Regions from separate parts of the Ureibacillus endophyticus genome, predicted to be linked through region 2. Evidence: predicted binding sites of a transcription regulator. Region 2 holds the regulator's gene; the other holds the start of a gene.

Region 1 (7,716 bases), 100 kb from region 2:
TGACTTGAACCTTTCGATTTTCCATTATGGCTACACCTTTCAAACGCTGTATATCAAGGATAATATTAGCCGATTCTTTCTATATTATCTAGTTCAAACATAATAAGAACGATCAAGTTACATAATCCACCCAAATTAATCCTCATTTTAATTTTAAAAAAATTGCAATTCAGTTGTTGACCTTCTCGTTACGTCATCCTTTAACATTGAGATATCAGGAGGGGTGTTAATGGAATATACAATAAGCAAACTTGCAAAATTAGCGAATGTTAGCGCGCGAACATTACGCTATTATGATGAAATTAATTTGTTAAAACCTGCTCGAATCAACAGTTCAGGCTACCGTATCTATGGGCAAAAGGAAGTTGACCGTCTCCAACAAATATTATTCTTTAAAGAATTAGACGTAGATTTAGATACAATTCTATCCATTATGAATAATCCAAACTTTGATAAACAAGTAGCATTAGAAAATCACTATAAGCAACTTATTCAAAAACGCACCCGCCTGAACCAACTAATTGAGACGATAGAGAAAACAATAAAACATGAAAAGGGAGAGATTCAAATGAGTAATCAAGAGAAATTTGAAGCCTTTAAAGAACAATTAATAAATGAAAATGAAGAAAAATATGGTGATGAAATCCGTGAGAAATACGGAAAAGATGTAGTTGAACAATCGAATGCAAAATTCCGTGGAATGTCAAAGGAAGATTATGAAGCTATGGAGCAGTTGGGCATTGAAATTTTAGAATTACTTCCAAAAGCATTCGCTACAGGTGATCCTGCTTCAGATTTAGCTCAAGAACTTGCTGAGAAGCATAAACAATGGCTAACGTTTTCATGGCCATCCTACTCAAAGGAAGCACATGCTGGTCTTGCCGATATGTATGTTGCAGATGAACGTTTTAAAGCATATTACGACAAAGCAATTGAAGGCGGGACAGAATTTCTACGAGATGCCATTCATATTTTTACAAATAAATAATCAACACAGGTGTAAGGATATTTCTTTACACCTTTTTTATTTTGCATTGTATTTTAATTTCCATTTTTGGAAATCATAGTGTTAATACTATCTAAAAAAGTAAATTTAAATCTATTAAGCTTCATAAAGGAGATTATAATAAATATGCAAAAATACGAAACGAAGTTAAAGAAAGTCTCTTATAACTATGAGCAGCTAGCATACATAGTCATTAATAAATGCCCTCATTGTAATCTTGATATTCATCCAAAAGCTGAAGACAGTAAAGACTTAGAAAATGAAAACTTTAAAATTCGCGTGATTTCCCTCTCCTGTCCATCTTGTAAAAATTTTTATTTTATTGTAAACGATTTTGGAGATGGTTCATCGACAAATGGGAAATATCTCTTTTCTATTCCAATGTATGGTTTTAATGAGCATTCTTTAATTAAAAATACGTCTAAAAAATTTCAAAGCCTCTACACACAATCCATTAATGCTGAATTACTAGGCTATAAAGATATTTCATTTTTTGGCTATATCAAATCCCTTGAAATTTTACTAAAAGATATTGCCATTATCGAACACCCTGAAGCAGAAGATCAAATTCTCTTTTGTAGCCTTACTACATGTTTAGAACAGTTCCATGCAACAAACATCCACCTGTTTTCTAATAAGTTATTAGAAGTATTAAAATGTGATTATTTACATTATCAAAAATCAGATTCTTTCTTTTCCTATATTGAACTTGTAAAGGATTGCATCGATTATTTCCTACTTTATTTAGAGCTACTATTGAAAACAATCATGATAAATGAAAATAATAAGCTAATAAGTGAAACAAACAGGGGAACATTTAAAACCTCCTTATCAAATTAAGCTGATATAGAATGTTTAAAACATTCTTTATCAGCATTTTTTTAATTTACGCCCTCTAACATCTTTTTTTGCATATTTGAAATTTACCTGGAGAAAACTATAAAAAAGAGGAGATTTTAATTATGCCCAAAATTGTTTCCATAAGTACATATGATCCCCCGCATATTTTGAAACAATCAAATATTGAGCAATTAACGAAAGAACTTTTTCATGATAAAATTCCACAACTCGAAAGATTATTAAAGGTTTTTCAAAATGGTGAAATTGAACAACGTCAATTTTGTGTCCCATTAGATTGGCATAGAAAAGAGCACACTTTTGGTGAACGGAATGACTTATATATAAAACTTGCAACGGAATACAGTGTAGAAGTAATTAAAGCCTGTTTAGAAAATCCTCAATTTTTAAAGAAGCCAATTTCTGCAGAAGAAATTGACGCGATTATCTTCGTTTCGAGTACTGGCCTATCAACTCCAAGTATTGATGCTAGAGTAATGAATAAAATGAAATTCTCTGATCGTATTAAGAGACTTCCAATATGGGGTCTAGGTTGTGCAGGCGGTGCTTCTGGTGTTAGTAGAGCCTTTGATTATTGTCTCGCTCACCCTACAGAAAAAGTTCTTGTAGTGTGCGTTGAATTGGCTAGTCTAACTTTCCAACAAAACGATTTTTCAAAAAGTAATCTCGTAGGTGCCTCACTCTTCGCAGATGGTGTTGCATGTATTTTAGTATGTGGTGACCAAGTATTAATGAATACAAAAAAGCCTATCCCGCATATTTTGAATACTGCTTCTAAATGGATGCCTAATTCTTTGGATGTGATGGGTTGGGATATTAAAGATGATGGTCTGCATGTCGTATTTTCTAGAGATATTCCTAGTATTATTTCGACATGGCTAGGTCCCTTTATTCACGATTTCCTCAAGGAAGAAGGCATCTCTGAAAAACAAATTGATAATTTTGTTGCCCATCCAGGTGGAAAAAAAGTATTAAAAGCATATGAAGAAGCATTGCAGCTTACTGAAGAACAAACTGCTATTTCCCGTACCATATTAAAACAACACGGAAATATGTCTTCCCCTACTGTTCTATATGTTCTAGAACAATTCATGTTAAAGAAAACCGAACCAAATACTCATGGATTATTAGTCGCTCTAGGTCCCGGTTTTAGTGGAGAAGCAGTACTTTTACAATGGAGGGAATAAGCGGATGATCATAGTCGCTATCATTTCTTTTGTCATCGTTCAAAGACTAGTTGAAGTTTTCGTTGCAAAAAGAAATGAGAAAAAAATGAAATCATTAGGTGCATTTGAAGTCGGACAATCCCATTACCCATTTATGTTAGCTCTGCATATAAGTTTTTTTATAAGTTTAATTGGGGAAATTCTTATTTTTAACAGACAACTTTCCCCTCTTTTTATTTGGCTCTTTATTTTATTTTTATTAACTCAAGGGTTACGTATTTGGTGTCTAACTTCTTTAGGACAATATTGGAACACTAAAATTATTATCTTGCCAGGAGCGAATGTTGTAAAAAAGGGCCCATATTTATTTTTTAGACATCCTAACTATTTAGTTGTATGTATTGAAATTCTTGTACTCCCTCTTATGTTTCAAGCATACTTTACTGCGATATGTTTTACGCTATTAAATTTTGCAATGCTTTCAGTTCGCATTCCACTAGAAGAACAAGCATTGATGGAAGTAACAAACTATAAAGAGAAGTTTAAAAAGAACATTTCAACACACGTAGCGAAGGATAATCATAACTAATTTAGATAATTCCAAACTATACTTTAGATTAATTTTAGAATTATCATATAAATAATAGAAATGCCACTTTATTATTAGAAATACCTTTCAATAAGTCGTATAATTCAAAGTGATTATGGTACACAATATTCACAAAAAAGTAGTTTTTTGTAGCTTTTTTCCAAATTATTTTTATCCAAACAAATTTAATTGCTAGCGGTGAGACATTATTTATAATACAATGTAAATTTTTAGTGCTTTTGTAGTTTTTCATCAATACTTTTAGAAAAGGTCTATTGTTTACTATGTTTTTATATATTATGATGTTTTACGTGGGAATGGTAAAATAGCTATGTTTTATTTAACAAATGGCTATTTGTGAAATATTTTTCAAACTTTTTAGTTAAAAAGAAAACTACAATGGAAAAGGAGAATGAAAATGTCAGAAGAATTGATTCAAGCTCAGCAGGCTGTTAGCAAAGAAAAAATAGATATACTTGATCAATTATTAAAACCTGAAGTTCAAGAATCGTTAACGACTTTAGTAGAAGCATTACCAAAATTAGCTGAGGTTGTTACTCTTCTAACTAAAGCCTATGACATGGCTCAATTAGTCGCTACAGATGACGTACTTAAAAATGATACTGTAAACGCAATTAAAGAAGTTTCAGTACCAGTTATCGACTCTGTTAAAGGCTTAGCTTCAGCTGCAATTGAAGCAAAAGATCGTGCAGAAGAAACAAACGAAACAATCGGCTTATTTGGATTACTAAAATTATTAAAAGATCCAGAAGCACAAAAACTGTTCCGTTTTGCCAACGCATTTTTACAAATCCAAGCTGAACGTAAAGCTTAAAGTATAAATCAGTTCATTAATTTAATAAGGACGGAGGATAATCATGTCAAAAGAAATCGTCATCTTAGGTGCAGGTTATGGTGGATTACTTACTGCACTTAAATTACGTCAATTTGCAAGCAACGATGAAGCGAAAATTACCGTTGTAAATAAATACCCGACTCATCAAATCATTACAGAATTACACCGTTTAGCAGGTGGAACAATTAAAGAACCTGCTGTATCTTTTTCTTTAAACAAATTATTCAAAGGAAAAGATATTAACGTAGTTGTTCAAGAAGTAAAATCTTTCAACGTTGATAATAAAGAAGTTTTCCTAGCAGATGGATCAGTTTTATCCTACGATAATTTAGTTGTTGCTTTAGGTAGCCAAACAGGTTTCTTCGGTATTCCAGGACTAGAAGAAAATAGTATGGTATTAAAATCAGTTGACGATGCAAACCGTATCTATGCACATATTGAAAGCAAAATTGAAGCATATGCACAATCAAAAGATTTAGCTGATGCAACAATCGTAATCGGTGGTGGCGGTTTAACAGGTGTAGAACTTGTTGGCGAAATCGTCGATAACTTCCCTGCTATCGCTAAAAAATACGGTGTAGATTTCAATGAACTTAACATTAAGCTAATTGAAGCTGGTCCAAAAATTTTACCAGTACTTCCAGATGACTTAATTCAACGTGCTACTGAGTCATTAACTAAACGTGGTGTAGAATTCTTAACTGGCCTACCTGTAACAGGTGTAGAAGGAAACAAAATCTCATTAAAAGATGGCACTGTAATTACAGCTAACACATTCATTTGGACTGGTGGAGTTGCTGCTCTTCCAATCGTTCAAGAATCAGGTCTTGCTTGTGATCGTGGTAAAGCAACAATTAACGAATATCTTCAATCAACATCTCACCCAGATGTATTTGTTGTTGGGGATGCATCTGTTGCTCTTCCTGCTGATGGTGGTCGTCCATTATATCCACCTACTGCACAAGTTGCATGGCAAATGGGTGAAACAGCTGGATATAACATTTTCGCATTAATGCGTGGTCAAAAATTAGAACCATTCAACCCAATTAACTCAGGAACACTTGCAAGCCTTGGACGTAAAGATGGTGTAGCACTTGTTGGTGGTAACAACATTCCACTTAAAGGCCTTCCAGCTACATTAATGAAAGAAGCAAGTAATATCCGTTACTTATCACACATTAAAGCTTTATACGGTCTAGCTTATTAATACTTAAAATATAAAAAAGAAGATTCCAGGCATTCTGGAATCTTCTTTTTTTAGGCTCTGGATAATGGCTATTTGAACAATATAGTACTAATCATAATGTAGGTTATTTTCACTTACTAGTACCGAATTGTTGTTCGTAGTGGAGGCAGCGAGTGTAGCTGGCGGCATTCACCTTTCGCTACAGAGCTAAACTTTCTGCGTGAAGCGTCGGTCGGAACGGAGAACTACTCTGCAACAATGAACTATTTTACAATACACCATTAATCTCACTATGAAATTAACAATATAGGGGTATAATGGTAAATACGAATTGAAATTAGAAGGTGAGACATTATGAGTGAAACTAAAGCTACTCTTAATAATCCCATTTATCCTGTTATGATTGCTATTGGAGTAGCTCATTTAATAAATGATACAATGCAATCTGTCGTTCCAGCAATGTTCCCTTTACTTGAACGAGATTTAGGGCTAACTTTTACTGAACTCGGGATTATATCTTTTGTATTAAATATGTTTTCATCCGCCCTTCAACCAGTTGTTGGGTTTGTGAGTGATAAGAAACCAATGCCTTTTGCGTTGCCTATTGGCATGATGAGTTCTTTTGTTGGATTAACGATGCTCATACTAGCAGAGCAATATTGGTTAATATTACTTTCGGTATTATTCTTAGGATTCGGTTCGGCAGTTTTCCACCCCGAAGGATCCCGGGTCTCATTTATGTCTGCTGGGAATAAACGAGGACTAGCCCAATCCATTTATCAAGTTGGCGGAAACTCAGGACAAGCATTAGCTCCTTTGATTAGCGCATTTATTTTAGACGTTTATGGTCAACGTGGTGCAGCGATTGTATTATTACTCACAACACTTGGAATTGCGATATTATTAAAAATTTCAAGATGGTATGTTCGTCAATTACAGGCAGAAAAATTAGCAATGAAAAAGAAAAAAGTACTGGTTTCATCACTACCTCCTTTAACGAAGAAACAAGTTGGTATTGCTTTAACACTTTTAATGGTCATTATTTTTGCCCGTTCATTTTACACAACGAACATTACAAACTTTTATGTATTTTATTTAATGGATCATTATGATTTAACACTACGTCTAGGACAAGTATTTATTTTCATTTTTATGGCTTGTGGTGTCGTTGGTACATTCTTTGGGGGCTCCCTATCAGATCGAATTGGTCGAAAAAATGTCATCTTACTATCTGTTGTTGGGCCACTACCGTTCTGTTTACTACTACCATACATGCCGATATGGTTAGTTTTAATCTTTTTAATCATTATTGGCACATTGATAATGATTAGTTTTTCGGTTACAGTGGTTTATGCACAAGAACTTGTCCCAAGTAAAATTGGAACTATGGCTGGTTTAACAACAGGATTCGCCTTTGGTATGGGAGCAATCGGTGCTGTTGTTATAGGATTTTTACTTGATAAAATCGGAATCGCAAGTACGATTCAAATCATCTCCATTCTTCCAATTTTATTAATCGTAGCGTTCTTTTTACCAAAAGATAAAGTAGAAAAACCTGCATAAAAAAGCAGATCGGGCATAAACCCGATCTGCTTTATTTATTACTTTCTCAACTTCTTTTGATAGAAACGAATAACAATGACAAAAAACACAATGGCAATTGCTGCATAGGCAATATTCGAATAGATGTCCATATAATGAACAATTGTTTCCCACTGTTCTCCGACAGCTGCACCGATATTTACTAATACCATATTCCATATTAACGTCCCTAATGTTGTTAGCAAAAGGAAAATACCAAAGTGCATTTTAGCTAGTCCAGCAGGTAAAGAAATTAAACTTCGAATTAATGGTATAAAGCGGCAGAAGAAGACTGTCCAAACTTCATACTTTTCAAACCAAGCATTTGCTTTATGAATATCTCTACTTGTTAATCGTAAAATTCTCCCCCATTTATCTACAAATCGCTCAATACGATGAATTCCTACAATAGCTCCAATTCCATACAAAATAATTGCACCCGCAACAGATCCGATCGTTGAAGCAATGACAACT
Region 2 (7,716 bases):
AATCGCTTACGGAAATTTGCTCCCCAATACAAAAACAAAAACAGCCTTTTCTTTTTGTACTGAGCAACAAACTAGCACTAAAATAGAAATATCATACATTAGTAAGAATTTTTCGGTTAAATTGTAGATATTCCATAAATATTGCTAGCTTATTTAGAAGATTAACATGTTTTACTAAATATTTTAAATACTTAAAAAATTCATTTTGTATAGATTATATACAAAAAAAGTATAAGACATTTCTCATCGTTATAAATAAATACAGTTATATAATTGTGGATTAGTATATTTTAAGCACTGTCAGAATAACCAATTAAAATCGTATAAAACCAATAAAATCAACGTTTAAAAGGATTCTTTATTTTTCTAACACTTTAACAAATTAAACCAACTCTTATTAATTACAAAAAATAAACTACAAACAATAAAATGTTATATATTAAAATGTAATAAAATATGATATCATACATATTAAATATGTAATTTTCAGAATACTGAATGAAAAAGGTATAGATTAAGGAGGAGCCCAATGGATTTAAGACAATTGAAGTACTTTGTCACAATTGTTGAGGAAGGTCAAATTACAAAGGCTGCTAAGAAGTTACATATGGCACAACCTCCCCTAAGTTATCAGTTAAAATTAATAGAATCAGAGCTTGGGTGTCAGTTATTCGATCGAAATGGACGTAATATGATACTCACTGAATCCGGAAGTATCCTCTACAAAAAAGCCAAATCATTATTGGCTAATTTTGAAGAAACAATATTTGAAGTAAAAGAAGTTGGCAAAGGGATAAAAGGACTTCTGTCAATCGGCGTTGATCAAACTTGCCAAAACTATATAACTGATAAAATTGTAAGTATGAATAACGAATATCCCGACTTACGCTTCAAATTAAATGAAGGAGATACCTTTGCTTTAACAGAAAGCTTAGATCGAAAAGAAATTGATGTTGCTATTATTCAGCATCCTATAGAAGATGAGCGCTTCGATTCAATGATATTACCTGCTGAACAATACGTTTTAGTAACACCCGATAAGTGGCAATTAGATGGCCCAATTGAAATGAAAAGCTTAAAAGATATACCATTCTTATCTTTTTACCGACATCGAAAATGTAACACGTATAAAATCATCATTGATGAATTTAGAAGACATGGTTTTACACCTAATATTATTTGCGATTGTATTGATTTAGCTATGATTGTAACCCTCATCAAAGAAGGTTTGGGAGTAACCATTTTACCGCGCAACAGTTTGGATAAGCTTAGTACTAACGGAATTAAAATTCTTGAATTTGTAGATTGTAATATTCAATCTCAGGCTACTATTATTTGGCCCAAAAACCGCTATTTATCCAAAAACGCTCGTAATTTTATTGGTATGTTTAACAATGCAACAACAGCGGACATGGAGAAAGATATTGTTACATTATAATTCCCTTCAGATAATTACGGGGCTCCCATTAGCGGTAGGTCACTTACAAATGAGCCCCATTTATCACAAATAAAAAACACCTATGAGACGTTAAGAATCCCATAAGTGCCTTACAATTAATTTAAAGTTGTTTATCCCTTTATATTCCGCATTTCCTCAATTTGACGGCGTTGTTCTGCTAAGGCTTGTTCAACCTGCAATTTTTGTTCTGCTTCTTTTTCCTCTTTTACTCTCAACGCTTCCGCCTCTTCGTATTTCTTGTATCCTATACGTGCGATAACAATACTAATTTCGTAAAGAATAAAAAGTGGAATTGCAATAAGTAGATTTGAAATCAAGTCTGGAGGTGCCAAAAGCACAGCCAGTACAAACAAAACGAAGTATGAGTATTTACGGAACTTAACCATAAGTTTTGGATTTAATAACCCAATCCTAGCTAAAAATAGTGTTACAACAGGCAATTGGAAAATTAACCCGAAAGGAACAACTAATTTAAATAGGAATGAAAAATATTCATTAATACCGATTGTTTGCTGAATATCGAGATCATTCGATAATTTCATCATAAAATTCATAACATTTGGAAACAAAATAAAGTAACCAAATGCTAGTCCACCAATAAACAGTATAAATGAATAAGGTATATATTTTAATGTTGCTTTACGTTCCGTCTCATGTAAACCAGGCGTAATAAATGCCCATAGTTGATATAAAATGATTGGGGACGTAATCACTAATGCTACAACAAATGTAACTTCTAAATAAACAGTAAGCGGGTCACCTACGTTAAACGCGTTTAGCGTCAATTTTTCAGCATCTTCATGTTGGATATATTTAATGATTGGTTCTGCTAAATAAAATCCCCCAATTAATGCTATTACAAAAAAGGCAGCACATATAAAGAGACGCTTTCTTAGTTCTTCAATATGCTCAATAACAGTGAGTTCTTTTGGATTCATACTAATGTGACATCCTTAACTTACTTGTTTTGGTCCTTGTGTTCAATGACTTTCTTTGTGTCATGATCATCATCATCGATTAACCCTTTTGTACCTTTTTTAAACTCACGAAGCGTAGAGCCAAATGCCTTTCCAAGCTCTGGCAACTTTTTAGGGCCGAAGATTAATAAAGCTACAATACCGATAATAACTAGGCTCACTGGTCCGATTGCATTTAAATGCACAACCATGATAGCCACCTCCTCTATTATATGTACATTTTAACGCATCTTGTCGTAATTTGCTAATATATAATGTGAACACTTTTCGTCAGTCACTATTTCGAATTAAATAAATCAATGCTTCTAATTCAACCGACAAATCGATATTCATTAACTTCATGGATTCAGGTACATTTAAACGTACTGGCGTAAAGTTCAGTATACCTTTCGCGTTGATTGCTGCAAGTCGATCTGTCATCACTTGAGCAGACCGTGAAGATACAGTTAAAATTGCAAGTTCTGCATTATATTCATGGTACATTTCCTCTAACCGATCTGGATGATACACAGGAATTCCATTCACTTCTGTTCCCTCATGTGGTGCCTTTGAATCAAAAGCCACTACAATTCTTGTATTATGGTTTTTTTGAAAATTGTATTTTAAAAACGCATTACCTAAGTTCCCTACCCCGATTAAAGCTACGTTTGCACCCTCGTCTTGGTCAAGTGTTTGTCTAAAAAACTCAAGTAAATAAAGAACATCATAACCGTACCCTTTTTTGCCAAGTGCCCCGAAATAGGAAAAATCTCTACGAATCGTAGCAGAATCTATTTTCATTGCCTCACTAAGTTCCTGTGATGAGATTCTTCTTTTACCTTCATTTGCGAAATTTTGCAAAAACCGATAGTACAGAGGTAGTCTCTTAGTTGTAGCTTGCGGTATTTTCATTTCCTGTTTCAAACCATATCCCCCTAACAATATAACCAATACAATAGCAATTTTATCATGATTAAAAGGCTGAACCTTATTATATTAATAAAGAAAATTTTATAGAAATCGTTATCATATTACTAAACATGTTGAAATAAGTAAAGTCTCCTCGTTGCGAACAACACCCCCATCCATTACACTAATGTTAGCGAAACAGAGGTGTAAAGAATGATTGTATTACAAGTAAATCAATTATATAAATCTTTTGCGACAGATGAAATATTAAGTGGTGTAAAATTAGAAGTTCAACATAAAGATCGTGTTGCTTTAGTAGGACGTAATGGTGCTGGAAAATCAACGCTACTAAAAATCATCGCCGGCCAAATGTCTTATGATTCTGGTGAGATTATCATACCGAAAGATGTAAAACTAGGCTACTTAGAACAACATACAGGGCTCGAATCAACATTATCTATTTGGGACGAAATGATGACAATCTTTGCTCCCCTTCGTAATCAAGAACAAAAGTTACGTGAATTGGAGCAGAAGATGGCGGACCCTGCTGTATACGAAAACACAGAAGTTTATAACCGTATTATGGCTGAATACGATCAACTTCAACATGATTATAAAGATGCTGGTGGATATCAGTACGAAGCAGATACACGTTCTGTATTACATGGGATGCAATTTTTCCCTGAAGACTATAATAAACTAATTTCTTCATTATCTGGTGGGCAACGAACAAGACTTGCTCTTGCGAAACTCTTATTAAGCAAACCAGATCTGCTTATTCTAGACGAACCGACCAACCATTTAGATATTGAGACATTAAGTTGGTTAGAAAGTTATTTAAAGGGGTATGATGGAGCAATTCTAATCGTTTCCCATGACCGCTACTTCTTAGACCAAGTTGTTTCAATTGTATATGAAGTTAGTCGCCACCATGTATCTAAATATGTTGGGAACTATAGTGCTTACTTAGATCAAAAGGCAAAAAACTATGAACGAGATTTAAAATTGTATGAAAAAGAACAAGATGAAAAAGCGAAATTAGAAGCATTTATCCAAAAAAATATTGCCCGTGCCTCTACTACCAAAATGGCTCAAAGTCGACGAAAAGTATTAGAAAAAACACAATGGATGGACTCTCCTGATGGGGATGAAAAATCAGCAAATTTTGGATTCACCATTGATCGTCAAAGTGGAAATGACGTTCTTTCCATAGATGAATTAGCTATTGGTTATGAAGGAAATACAATATCCAAAAATATTTCGATGCGTCTATTCCGTGAAGACCGAGTTGCACTTGTAGGTCCAAATGGTGTAGGGAAATCAACATTACTAAAAACAATTGTAAAAGATTTACCGTTAATGCATGGAGATATTCGGTATGGTGCAAATGTTCAAATCGGTTATTATGATCAAGAGCAAGCAAAATTAACAGGCAACAAAAGCGTACTTCTTGAACTATGGGATGAATGGCCTTTAATGAATGAAAAAGATATTCGTACAATTTTAGGACGCTTCCTATTTAGTGGTGAAGATGTACTGAAACCTGTTCATTCATTATCTGGTGGTGAAAAAGCTCGACTTGCTTTAGCGAAACTTATGATGCAAAAAGCGAATTTACTTATTCTCGACGAGCCAACAAACCATTTAGATTTAGATAGTAAAGAAGTGTTGGAAAATGCACTAATCGATTATCCAGGTACATTACTATTTGTATCCCATGACCGCTATTTTATTAATCGAATTGCTACAAAGGTTATTGAAATGTCTAGTGATGGCTCCTTTGAATATTTAGGTGATTATGATTATTACCTTGAGAAAAAACAAGAATTACAAGAGTTAGCTGAAATGAAAGCAGCGGCTGATGCGAAAGAAATTAAGCAAGCTCCTACCGTAAAATCAACATCACAAATTGATAAAGATGCAAAAAAACGAGAACGTCAAATTCGTCGTACGATTGAAGAGCTTGAAAATGGGATGAATAAACTCTCAGAGGAAATAGCTCAGATTGAAGAACAATTGTGTGATCCTGAAATCTTCCGTGACCACGAAAAAGTATTGGAACTTCAAAACAAATTAGACAATGCCAAATCTGAACATGACGAAAAAGAAATGCAATGGCTTGAATTAAATGAAGAACTAGAGAATATAAATTCTTAAATAAGGTAATATTAATTAGGCTGTGTTGAAAATCCTTAATTTTCTACACAGCCTTTTCTATACTCATTAAATAGAAGACTTAAAATCATTTTTTAGACACCTACCATTTATTATCGAAAAATAATTTACATATATCTTGGTCAATAGACAAATTTCGATAAAATTCCTCCACAAAATTATTCACATTACAAAACTAGTAATATCAACATATCAACAGACTTTCCCACATTATCCACATTTGAATTTTTAATTATTCACATCTATGTGTGTAAAAATCAACACTATATATAGGTTTATCACAAGTTACCCACAACTTATCCCCAGAATGTGCATAAGTACGAATGTTCGTCTTGACATTTTGATAAAAATATTAATAATCTGTGGATAAGTTTTCAGAAAAATCCAACAAAACTTAGAACTTTTAATAACTTAGCTTTTTTGTGGATAAGTGAGCATAGGTGAAAAATTTCGACAAAAAAAGAGTGTCTGAAAACTTGTTTTGAGACACTCTTTTGCGACGAGGATGGTGGCATTTTAATGTGACCACCGCAGGAGCAATAATTGCTATGAAATATTTATTAAAAAGCAAAGGGATGTCCAAAAAAATTTAGGACCCCCCTTTAATTACCTAGCACTTTATCTTTACTACCTTATTACCAACTTTTTAACTCTTTTCCTGGCACACCATTCATCGATAATTCCCCACGTACACCTGCTTCATACATATACGAAGCGGCAGCGCCAATCATTGCTGCATTATCTGTGCATAACTTTAGCGGAGGAACTGTAAATGCAATTCCTTCTTGCTCAAAGACTTGTTCCAAACTTGTGCGTAAACCTTTATTAGCAGAAACTCCGCCTGCTGCAATGACTTGTTTTACATTATATTCTTTCGCTGCTCTCAACGTTTTTGTTGTTAATACTTCTACAACACTCTCTTGGAAACCTCGTGCAACATGTGCAGGGTTAATTTCCTCGCCACGTTGATCCATATTATGTTTATAATTAATAACAGCTGATTTTAATCCACTAAAACTAAAATCGTAACTATCCTCTAACCAAGCACGAGGAAACTCAACTGCTTCATCCGCTTCATGTGCTAAGCGATCAATATGTGGTCCACCTGGATATGGCATCTTAAGTACTCTTGCTACCTTGTCATATGCCTCGCCAGCTGCATCATCACGTGTTTCCCCAATTACTTCAAAACTACCGTGTTCTTTCATTAATACTAATTCTGTATGACCACCAGAAACTACAAGGGCTAAGAGTGGAAATTGCATTGGTTGTACCAAAGCATTTGCATAGATATGACCTGCAATATGGTGTACCCCAATAATCGGTAAGTTATGAACAAATGCAAACGCCTTTGCAGCATTAATACCGATTAATAAAGCACCTACTAATCCTGGCCCTTCTGTTACTGCAACCGCTGTTAAATCTGAAGGCTGCATATTTGCCTTTTCTAAAGCTTCTTCAATTACTATGGTAATTTGTTCTACATGATGTCGTGATGCGATTTCAGGAACGACACCACCAAATCGTTTCTGACTCTCAATTTGTGACGCAACAACGTTTGAGATGATTTCTGTTCCATTACGAATAATTGCTGCTGCTGTCTCATCACAACTTGTCTCTATTGCTAATATTATTGTATCTTTCATTGTAAATTCACCCACATGACAAGAGCATCCTCTTGATTATCTGTATAATAACCTTTTCGTATACCGCCATCTTGAAATCCTAATTTACGATAAAGGTTTTGCGCAATTATGTTTGAAACACGCACTTCCAAACTTAATACTTCCACACCGCGTTCTTTTGCAACTTTTATTGCCTCACGCATTAATCCTTCACCAATCTTTTGACCACGAGCAGATTCGATTACCGCAACATTTGTAATTTGAGCTGAATCAATAATTACCCACATACCACAAAATCCAATAATATTACCATCATTAGCTTCTGCTACTATATAGTAAGCATTTGGATTCTCTCTCATCTCATAGTGAAAAGAATCAAGTGTCCAAGGTGTAGGAAAAGAAGCTAGCTCTATTTGATGAACTGCCTCCACATCTTCTGGTGTCATTTTTCGATAATGTACCATATTACTGATTTCCTCTCTTTTGTTCCTTGATCCATTCCGCTTCTGCTTGGGCAATACGATGATATTTTGGGACAAAAGAATGTATTTCTTCTACACTTGGTAACGGCTCATTTTGTACAAGTTCAATT

Evidence for each region. Region 2 encodes Rex, which represses fermentation and respiration genes when NADH is low (regulators of the CRP and FNR family bind a similar motif). Its sites were predicted from a motif close to TTGTGAAATATTTCACAA; they were not measured.
Region 1: NKR20_RS16895 (DUF1641 domain-containing protein) is a predicted target of Rex. The motif match lies at 3,975-3,992, and genes of this name have one in related genera.

The regions. Positions count from the first base shown of each region.
Region 1 covers NZ_JAMYWW010000001.1:3,419,116-3,426,831, forward strand. The annotation lists gene NKR20_RS16870 (GntR family transcriptional regulator) at 1-25, opposite strand, end outside; gene NKR20_RS16875 (MerR family transcriptional regulator) at 230-988, shown strand; gene NKR20_RS16880 (hypothetical protein) at 1,133-1,846, shown strand; gene NKR20_RS16885 (type III polyketide synthase) at 1,969-3,051, shown strand; gene NKR20_RS16890 (isoprenylcysteine carboxyl methyltransferase family protein) at 3,056-3,619, shown strand; gene NKR20_RS16895 (DUF1641 domain-containing protein) at 4,032-4,454, shown strand; gene NKR20_RS16900 (NAD(P)/FAD-dependent oxidoreductase) at 4,498-5,682, shown strand; gene NKR20_RS16905 (MFS transporter) at 6,016-7,224, shown strand; gene NKR20_RS16910 (DedA family protein) at 7,263-7,716, opposite strand, start outside.
Region 2 covers NZ_JAMYWW010000001.1:3,314,894-3,322,609, forward strand. The annotation lists gene NKR20_RS16340 (LysR family transcriptional regulator) at 530-1,438, shown strand; gene tatC (twin-arginine translocase subunit TatC) at 1,570-2,397, opposite strand; gene NKR20_RS16350 (twin-arginine translocase TatA/TatE family subunit) at 2,418-2,627, opposite strand; gene NKR20_RS16355 (redox-sensing transcriptional repressor Rex) at 2,707-3,339, opposite strand; gene NKR20_RS16360 (ABC-F family ATP-binding cassette domain-containing protein) at 3,538-5,481, shown strand; gene tsaD (tRNA (adenosine(37)-N6)-threonylcarbamoyltransferase complex transferase subunit TsaD) at 6,135-7,145, opposite strand; gene rimI (ribosomal protein S18-alanine N-acetyltransferase) at 7,142-7,588, opposite strand; gene tsaB (tRNA (adenosine(37)-N6)-threonylcarbamoyltransferase complex dimerization subunit type 1 TsaB) at 7,590-7,716, opposite strand, start outside.